Regions from separate parts of the Crossiella sp. NPDC003009 genome, predicted to be linked through region 2. Evidence: riboswitches for the same ligand, from Rfam matches in the RefSeq annotation. Region 2 holds a riboswitch; the other holds the start of a gene.
The links. Region 2 has a riboswitch for glycine ahead of gcvT (glycine cleavage system aminomethyltransferase GcvT). Riboswitches for the same ligand answer to the same signal wherever they lie in the genome.

Region 1 (4,376 bases), on a different contig from region 2:
TCGTGTGGTCAAGCTGTGATCTTGTGGCGGTTGTGCTGGGATGCCGGACCGGTCGTCACCGTCCGACCAGGTGACGGCGCGGGTATCGGTTCAGAAGAGTGAGGACGACCGAGGCGCCGGGCGGGACGGTGGTCCCTTCCCCGCGCGTCGCGTTGACCCGGGGGATGGCCCGTCTTACCGTCGGTGGCGAGTCAATCGCGCCGGGGCAGAACCAGTTTCCCGGCCGCCTGCTCAGGACCGACACGCCGGTGGGGACACGGGCGTGCGGTCGCCGTTGCCGACCGGAGGGTCGGCCGAGGGGAGGCACGCGTGGTCGAGGAAGCGCCAAGCCATCGAGGCGCGCCCGAGCAGGGTGCTTTGTTCCCTGACCTGTCGTTGCCGGACGAGCTGGTCGGCTATCGGGGCCCGGCGGCCTGCCAGATCGCCGGCATCACCTACCGCCAGCTGGACTACTGGGCCCGCACCGGACTGGTCTCGCCGACCATAAGGAGTGCCCACGGCTCCGGCAGCCAGCGCCTGTACTCCTTCAAGGACATCCTGGTCCTGAAGGTGGTCAAGCGGCTGCTCGACACCGGCGTCTCGCTGCAGAACATCCGGGTCGCGGTGGACCACCTGCGCCGCAGGGGCGTGCGCGACCTGGCCCGGATCACGCTGTTCAGCGACGGCACCACGGTCTACGAGTGCACCTCCCCCGAGGAGGTGGTCGACCTGCTGCAGGGCGGTCAGGGCGTGTTCGGCATCGCGGTCAGCGGGGCGATGCGCGAGATCAGCGGCACCATCCACGAGTTCCCGGCCGAACGGGCCGACGGCGTGGAGCTGCTGCCCGGCGAGGACGACGAGCTGGCCCGCAAGCGCCGCGACCGGCAGACCGGCTGAACCAGTTCTGCCCCTAGGGTGTGTCCGCCGGGTCACGCCTGCGATAGCCGCGCCGGTTTGGCCGCTGACGGCACGGCCGGAACACCCGGATACGCCCGGTATGAGGGCGTCCCGGCCGCGCCGCCAGCGACCAAACCGATCACGACTCTCGCAGACGTGACCCAGCGGACACACCCTGGTTCAGTTCTGGCTGAAACCCCTCGGAGCGGCCGTTCGCCGCTGCTTAAGCTCCCGCTGACGGCTGCCCAGGGAGCAGCCGCCCGCACTTGGGGGTTCCACCATGACTCGACGTCTGCTGACTGTGGCCGCGCTCGCCCTGGCCGCTTTCGGCGTCTCCGCTCCGCTGGCCCAGGCCGCGCCCGCGCCGATCAGCTTCGGGCACGAGCAGGGCAAGTTCACCGGCACCAAGGACACGGTGTGCAACCCGATCATCGGTTGCACCTACAAGCTCGAGGGCACGCTCAGCACCGCGGGCGCGGACTGCTACCAGGTCCAGTGGACCGCGGGCAGCGGCTGGGGCGCGGTCAACGTGCCGCCGGCCTGCGGCGCCGGCGAGCACCGGGTGGCCCGCGGCTTCCCGTGGCCGGGCGCCCGCCCGACCGCGTTCCGGCTGTGCCTGGTCAGCTCGGACGGCGCGGTGCGTTCCTGCGGCGCCCAGCAGGCTTCCTGACCCGCGCCGCCGCCGCGCGCATCCCGGCAGGCTGCGCGCGGTGGCGGCCCGGCCACGCCCTGTGTCCGTTCGCGACCACGGCCGGTGACCTGGTGTTCTCGGGCACGTCGGAAACTTCCGGTTAACTCAGGCGGGGTAGGATTCGCGCGTAGTCGTGATCCCCACGCGGGAGAGCCCGGACCGGAGCCATCGGTCCGGCGCCGAAGGAGCAACTCCTCCCCGGAACCTCTCAGGCCAAGCGGACCGTGTGGGCAGACACCTCTGGAAAGCGGTCCGCGTTCGCGTGGACCCGCCGACGGTGCAAGTCCGGCGCCGCACTGGCCGGGTGAAGCTCTCAGGCGCCCGGAAACCGGGTACGGACAGAGGGGGAGGGCAGTTCCGCATGCCCACCCCTAGGCGCCGGAGGCGAGAGCATGACCCAGCCGAACCCCGATCGCATCCCCTTGGCCGCGCTGGAGCACGGCACTCCTTTCGCCGACCGGCACGTCGGTCCGCGGCCGGCTGAGCTGGCCCGGATGCTCGACGTCATCGGGGTCGGCTCGCTGGAGGAGCTGGCCCAGCGGGCGGTGCCCCGGGTGATCCGCGAGGGTGAGCTGTCCCTCGCGCTGCCCGCGCCGGCCACCGAGTTCGAGGCGCTGGCCGAGCTGCGCGCGCTGGCCGACCGGAACACGCTGCGCACCCCGATGATCGGCCTCGGCTACTACGGCACCATCACCCCGCCGGTGATCAAGCGGAACGTGCTGGAGAGCCCGGCCTGGTACACCGCCTACACCCCGTACCAGCCGGAGATCTCGCAGGGCCGCCTGGAGGCGCTGCTCAACTTCCAGACCATGGTCGCCGACCTGACCGGCCTGGAGACCGCGAACGCCTCCATGCTGGACGAGGGCACCGCGGCCGCCGAGGCCATGACGCTGGTGCGCCGGGCGGGCAAGGCCAAGTCGCCGCGGTTCGTGGTGGACGCGGACAGCCTGCCGCAGACCATCGCGGTGATCGAGACCCGCGCCGAGCCGCTGGGCATCGAGATCGTGCTCGCCGACCTGGCGCAGGGCCTGCCCGAGGGCGAGTTCTTCGGCGTGCTGCTGTCCTACCCCGGCGCCGGCGGCGAGGTCCGCGACTACCGGGCGCTGGTGGAGCAGGCGCACGAGCGCGGCGCCCAGGTCGCGGTGGCCGCCGACCTGCTCGCGCTGACCCTGCTGACCCCGCCGGGGGAGTGGGGCGCGGACGTGGTGGTGGGCACCACGCAGCGCTTCGGTGTGCCGATGGGCTTCGGCGGCCCGCACGCCGGGTTCATGGCGGTGCGCTCCGGCCTGGAGCGGCAGCTGCCCGGCCGCCTGGTCGGGGTGAGCGTGGACGCCGACGGCAACCCGGCCTACCGGCTCGCGCTGCAGACCCGTGAGCAGCACATCCGCCGGGAGAAGGCGACCAGCAACATCTGCACCGCCCAGGTGCTGCTCGCGGTGATCGCCGCGATGTACGCGGTCTACCACGGCCCCGACGGCCTGCGCGCCATCGCCACCAGGGTGCACCGCCTGGCCGCGGTGCTCGCCGCGGGCCTGCGCGCCGGTGGCGTGGACACCAAGCACGACCGCTTCTTCGACACCGTGCTCGCGCACGTGCCGGGCCGCGCCGCCGAGGTCGTGGCGAACGCCCGCGCCCTCGGCGTCAACCTGCGCTTCGCCGACAACGACCACGTCGGCATCGCCTGCGACGAGACCACCACCCGCGAGCACCTCGCCCTGGTGTGGCAGGCCTTCGGCGTCACCGGCGAGGTCGACGCGCTGGACGCAGAGACCGCCGACGCGCTGCCGGCCGAGCTGGTCCGCACCTCCGACTACCTGACCCACCCGGTGTTCCACACCCACCGCTCGGAGACCGCGCTGCTGCGCTACCTGCGTGGCCTCTCCGACAAGGACGTGGCCCTGGACCGCAGCATGATCCCGCTGGGCTCCTGCACGATGAAGCTGAACGCCACCACGGAGATGGAGTCCATCACCTGGCCGGAGTTCGCCAACCTGCACCCCTTCGCACCCGCCGCCGACGCCGCGGGCCTGCTGTCCCTGGTGCACGACCTGGAGGCCTGGCTGGCCGAGGTCACCGGCTACGACGCGGTCAGCGTGCAGCCCAACGCGGGCAGCCAGGGCGAGTTCGCCGGCCTGCTGGCCATCCGCGCCTACCACCGCAGCCGCGGTGAGCAGGCCCGCGACGTCTGCCTGATCCCGTCCTCGGCGCACGGCACCAACGCCGCCAGCGCGGTGATGGCCGGCATGCGGGTGATCGTGGTCCGATGCGATGACAAGGGCAACATCGACCTGGGCCACCTGCGCGAGACCGTTCAGGCCCACCGCGACGACCTGGCCGCCATCATGATCACCTACCCGTCCACGCACGGCGTGTACGAGGAGACGGTGGCCGAGGTGTGCGCGCTGGTGCACGAGGCGGGCGGCCAGGTCTACGTCGACGGCGCGAACCTCAACGCCCTGGTCGGCCTGGCCCGTCCCGGCAAGTTCGGCAGCGACGTCTCGCACCTGAACCTGCACAAGACCTTCTGCATCCCGCACGGCGGCGGCGGCCCCGGCGTCGGCCCGATCGGCGTCCGTGAGCACCTCGCGCCGTTCCTGCCCAACCACCCGCTCCAGCCCACCGCGGGCCCGGCCACCGGCGTCGGCCCGATCAGCGCCGCCCCGTGGGGCAGCGCCTCGATCCTGCCCATCTCCTGGGCCTACGTCCGGATGATGGGCCCCGACGGCCTGCGCCGCGCCACCCTGACCGCCGTCGCCGCGGCGAACTACGTGGCCCGCAAGCTCGACGAGCACTTCCCGGTCCTCTACAC
Region 2 (4,376 bases):
CGTACGGCCAGCGGCGGCGTGGGCGTCGCGGTTCGGTCATTTCACCGGCTCCGCCCCGGCCATGCCCGCGTCGCCCATGCCGCATTCCTTCATGGCCTTCTCGGCCTTGTCCTTGTCATCGCCCAGGTTGATGGTGGCCCCGTTGCCGCCCTCGGCCTCCTTGATATCGATGCCCTTCTCCCGCAGGCACTGGTTCATCTTGGCCCGCTTGTCCTTCTCCTTCGGGTCGTTGGGGTCGAAGTCGCTCTTGGGCAGGTACTTCTTGCAGGCCTCGTTGGCCTTGTCCATCTTGGCGTGGTCGCCCTCCATCGGGATCGCCCGCGCCATGCCGCCCGAGTTGGGGTCGGGGTCGGGGAAGTCGACGCCGTTCTCCCGCATGCACGCGGCGAACTTCAGCATCGCCGCCTTGGGGTCCTTGGGCACGTCGTCCGCGCCTGCCTTCTGCTCGGTGCCCTTGTTGCCGCCGTTGAGGCTGGCCGGGCCGTCGGCCTTGTCCTCGCCACCACCACAGGCGCTCAGGGTGAAGGCGGTCACCAGCGCGGTGACACCCAGGCCCAGCCGGGTCAGCGTGTTCATCGTTCCTCCTCACCGCGTCGGACCCGTTGGCCCGGCGTTGTGGTGCCAGGTCTACGCGGACGGGTGTTTCCGGAGGCTCTCCGCCGACGGAAACATTCCGGAAACCCCCCGCCCGCGCATACTCGGTGGCATGCGGGTTCTGGTGGCCGAGGACGAGGTCGTGCTGGCCGAGCTGGTGGCCTCCGGGCTGCGGGCGGAGGCGATGGCGGTGGACGTGGTCTTCGACGGCCTGTCCGCGCAGGAGCGGCTGGCCGTGCACGACTACGACGTGCTGGTGCTCGACCGCGACCTGCCGGGGCGGCACGGCGACGACGTGTGCGCCGAGCTGGCCACCAGGGGCAGCCGGACCAAGGTGCTGATGCTCACCGCGGCCGGGTCGCTGGAGGACAAGGTGGACGGTCTCCAGCTCGGCGCGGACGACTACCTGACCAAGCCGTTCGAGTACCCGGAGCTGCTGGCCAGGGTGCAGGCGCTGGGGCGGCGCAGCCAGCCCGCGCTGCCGCCGGTGCTCAGCCGCAACGGCGTCCGGCTGGACACCGCCAACCGCCTGGTCAGCCGGGACGGGCGGCGGATCGACCTGTCCCCCAAGGAGTTCGCGGTGCTGTCGGTGCTGCTGCGCGCCCAGGGCGCGGTGGTCAGCTCGGAGCGGCTGCTGGAGCTGGCCTGGGACGAGCACGCGGACCCGTTCACCAACGCGGTGCGGGTGGCCATGTCCAAGCTGCGCGCCAAGCTCGGCGAGCCGCCGGTGATCGAGACGGTGCCCGGTGCCGGCTACCGCATCTGAGCGCCCAGCCCGGCTGACCGTCCGGGTCAAGCTGACCGCGCTGTACGGCGCGCTGTTCCTTGGTAGCGGCGCGGTGCTGCTCACCGTGATCTACCTGCTGGTGCGCGACCAGCTCTCGTTCCGGCTGGCGACCACGATGGGCCGCGCCATGCCGATGGACACCGTGCCGTCCTCGGTCGCGGTCCGCGGGTACAACCCGGACGGCACGCTGGGCTTCGTGCCGGCGGGCGAGGTGACCAGGGCGGTGGAGGCCACCACGCTGGACACCCTGCTGCTGGTGTCCATCCTGTCCCTGGTCGGCGTGGCCGCGCTGTCGGTGGCCGCGGGCTGGTGGCTCTCCGGCCGGGTGCTGCGGCCGCTGCACACCATCACCGCCACCGCGCAGCGGCTGTCCTCGACCAACCTGCACGAGCGGCTGGCGCTGAAGGGCCCGCCGGACGAGCTGACCGAGCTGGCCGAGACCTTCGACCGGATGCTGGACCGGCTGGAGTCCTCCTTCGACAGCCAGCGCCGGTTCGTGGCCAACGCCTCGCACGAGCTGCGCACGCCGCTGGCGGTGCAGCGGGCCGCGGTGCAGATCGGGCTGGCCGGGAACCCCAGCCCGGAGAAGGCGGCCGAGATCAGGGAGCAGCTGCTCACCGCGAACCGGCGGATCGAGCGGCTCATCGACGGGCTGCTGGTGCTCGCCCGCAGCGACCGCGGCCTGGAGAAACGCGCGGAGGTGGAGCTGCACGCGGTGGTCGGCGAGGCGGTCGAGCAGTACCGGGCCGAGGCCGAGCGCAGGCAGGTGGAGCTCCAGGTGCGGCTCACCGAGGCGACCGTCTCCGGGGACCGGGTGCTGCTCACCCAGCTGGTCGCCAACCTGGTCTCCAACGCGATCCGGCACAACCTGGCCGAGGGCGGCACGGTGTGGGTGCGCACCGACGCCTTCGGCGGGCTCACCGTGTCCAACACCGGCCCCAAGGTGCCAGCGAAGCAGATCCCGCAGCTGTTCGAGCCGTTCCGGCGCGGCGAGGGCCGCACCGACAAGGGCGAAGGCGCCGGACTGGGCCTGTCCATCGTGGACTCGATCACCCGCGCGCACGGCGGCACGGTGCAGGCCCACCGGCGGCCGGACGGCGGGCTGCGGGTCAAGGTCGAGCTGCCCAGGGGTTGACAGACCCACGGGGTGTCCCGGAAGGTTCGCGGCACAACCGCATATCGGCCGTTTGAGCTCGGGCGGGAGAGATCCCGGCACGCAGCACGCACGGGACGCCGAAGGAGCAACCTCTCCCCGGAAACTCTCAGGCAACGTCACCGTTCGAGCGAGGCGACTCTGGAAAGCAGGTGGGTTCGCCCACCTCACCCACGGTGCAACCCGTGTTCGCGCGGGGAAGCTCTCAGGTCCCATGACAGAGCGGGGAGGCTCGCCAGCGGCGTCCGCATGCCCGTCGACGCCTCGACCCCAGGAGCCTCCCGTGACCGGACTCGGCGCGTCCCGCCGCAGCCCCCTGCACGCCCAGCACGTCGCGCTGGGCGCCCAGTTCACCGACTTCGCCGGCTGGTCGATGCCGCTGCGCTACAGCAGTGAGCTGGCCGAGCACAAGGTGGTCCGGGAGGCCGCCGGGCTGTTCGACCTCAGCCACATGGGCGAGATCGAGGTCACCGGTCCCGAGGCCGGGCGGGTGCTGGACTACGCGCTGGTCGGCGCGATCGGCTCGCTGGCGGTCGGCCGGGCGCGGTACACCATGCTCTGCCACACCAACGGTGGAGTGCTGGACGACCTGGTGGTCTACCGGCAGGCCGAGCGGAAGTTCCTGGTGGTGGCCAACGCCTCCAACGCGGTGCTGGTGCGGGCGCTGCTCGGCGAGCGGGCGCACGGCCTGGCCGCCGAGGTCCTCGACCGGTCCGCGGAGACCGCGCTGATCGCGGTGCAGGGCCCGGCGTCGGCGGAGATCGTGACCGCGGTCACCGGGCAGGACCTCACCGACCTGAAGTACTACGCCGGACGCCCCGCGGTGATCGCCGGGCATGACGTGTTCCTGGCCCGCACCGGCTACACCGGCGAGGACGGCTTCGAGGTCTACGTGGCCGCCGAACTGGCCGGTGCGGTCTGGCAGCGGATCGCCGAGACGGGTGAGCCGCTCGGCCTCAAGCCCGCCGGGCTGGCCTGCCGGGACACCCTGCGACTGGAGGCGGGCATGCCGCTCTACGGCAACGAGCTGCACGTCGGGGTGACCCCCTTCGACGCGGGGCTGGGCCGGGTAGTCCGCTTCGACAAGCTCGGCGACTTCGTCGGCCGCTCGGCGCTGGAGGCGCGCACGCACACCACCCGCGCGCTGGTCGGGCTGGCCGGCAAGAGCCGTCGCAGTCCGCGGGCCGGGCAGCTGGTCAAGCTCGCCGACGGCACCGTGGTGGGCGAGGTCACCAGCGGCGCGCCCTCCCCCACCCTCGGTCACCCGATCGCGCTCGCCTACCTCGACCACGCGCACGCCGACGCGGGCACCGAGGTGGTCGTGGACGTGCGCGGCAACGCCGAACCGGCAGAAGTGGTCGCCGTCCCGTTCTACAAGCGCTCCCGCTGACCTGCGAAACTTCCCCGCGAAAGGCAATACCGCTGTGTCTGTGCCCCGTGAACTGAGCTACACCAAGGACCACGAGTGGATCACCGAGGGCGAGGTGGCCACCGTGGGCATCACCGCCTACGCCGCCGAGGCGCTCGGCGACGTGGTGTTCGTCCAGCTGCCCGAGGTGGGGGCGGTGGTCAGCGCCGGAGAGGCGTGCGGTGAGATCGAGTCGACGAAATCGGTCAGCGACCTGCTGGCCCCGGTCGCGGGAACGGTGACCGAGGTCAACCAGGCGGTGGCCGAGGATCCGGCATTGCTGAACTCCGACCCGTTCGGAGCCGGGTGGCTGATCAAGATCAACCGCGCGGGTTCGGACGGAGAGCTGCTCACGCCGGATGCCTACGACGAGCTGACCGCAGGCTGAAAGGGAGACCCGATCATGTCCACTTTGGACACTCCGCTCGCGCAGA

Region 1: it holds a riboswitch for glycine, as region 2 does, so the genes downstream of both, gcvP (aminomethyl-transferring glycine dehydrogenase) here and gcvT (glycine cleavage system aminomethyltransferase GcvT) in region 2, are expected to answer to the same signal.

What each region holds. Positions count from the first base shown of each region.
Region 1 is NZ_JBSFUA010000042.1:74,825-79,200, forward strand. It holds gene ACWDY5_RS32390 (MerR family transcriptional regulator) at 310-876, shown strand; gene ACWDY5_RS32395 (hypothetical protein) at 1,157-1,546, shown strand; glycine riboswitch at 1,703-1,802, shown strand; glycine riboswitch at 1,803-1,916, shown strand; gene gcvP (aminomethyl-transferring glycine dehydrogenase) at 1,960-4,376, shown strand, end outside.
Region 2 is NZ_JBSFUA010000004.1:242,440-246,815, reverse strand. It holds gene ACWDY5_RS07145 (peptidoglycan-binding protein) at 1-40, opposite strand, end outside; gene ACWDY5_RS07140 (hypothetical protein) at 37-576, opposite strand; gene ACWDY5_RS07135 (response regulator transcription factor) at 707-1,360, shown strand; gene ACWDY5_RS07130 (sensor histidine kinase) at 1,341-2,516, shown strand; glycine riboswitch at 2,570-2,669, shown strand; glycine riboswitch at 2,670-2,765, shown strand; gene gcvT (glycine cleavage system aminomethyltransferase GcvT) at 2,818-3,924, shown strand; gene gcvH (glycine cleavage system protein GcvH) at 3,959-4,330, shown strand; gene glyA (serine hydroxymethyltransferase) at 4,346-4,376, shown strand, end outside.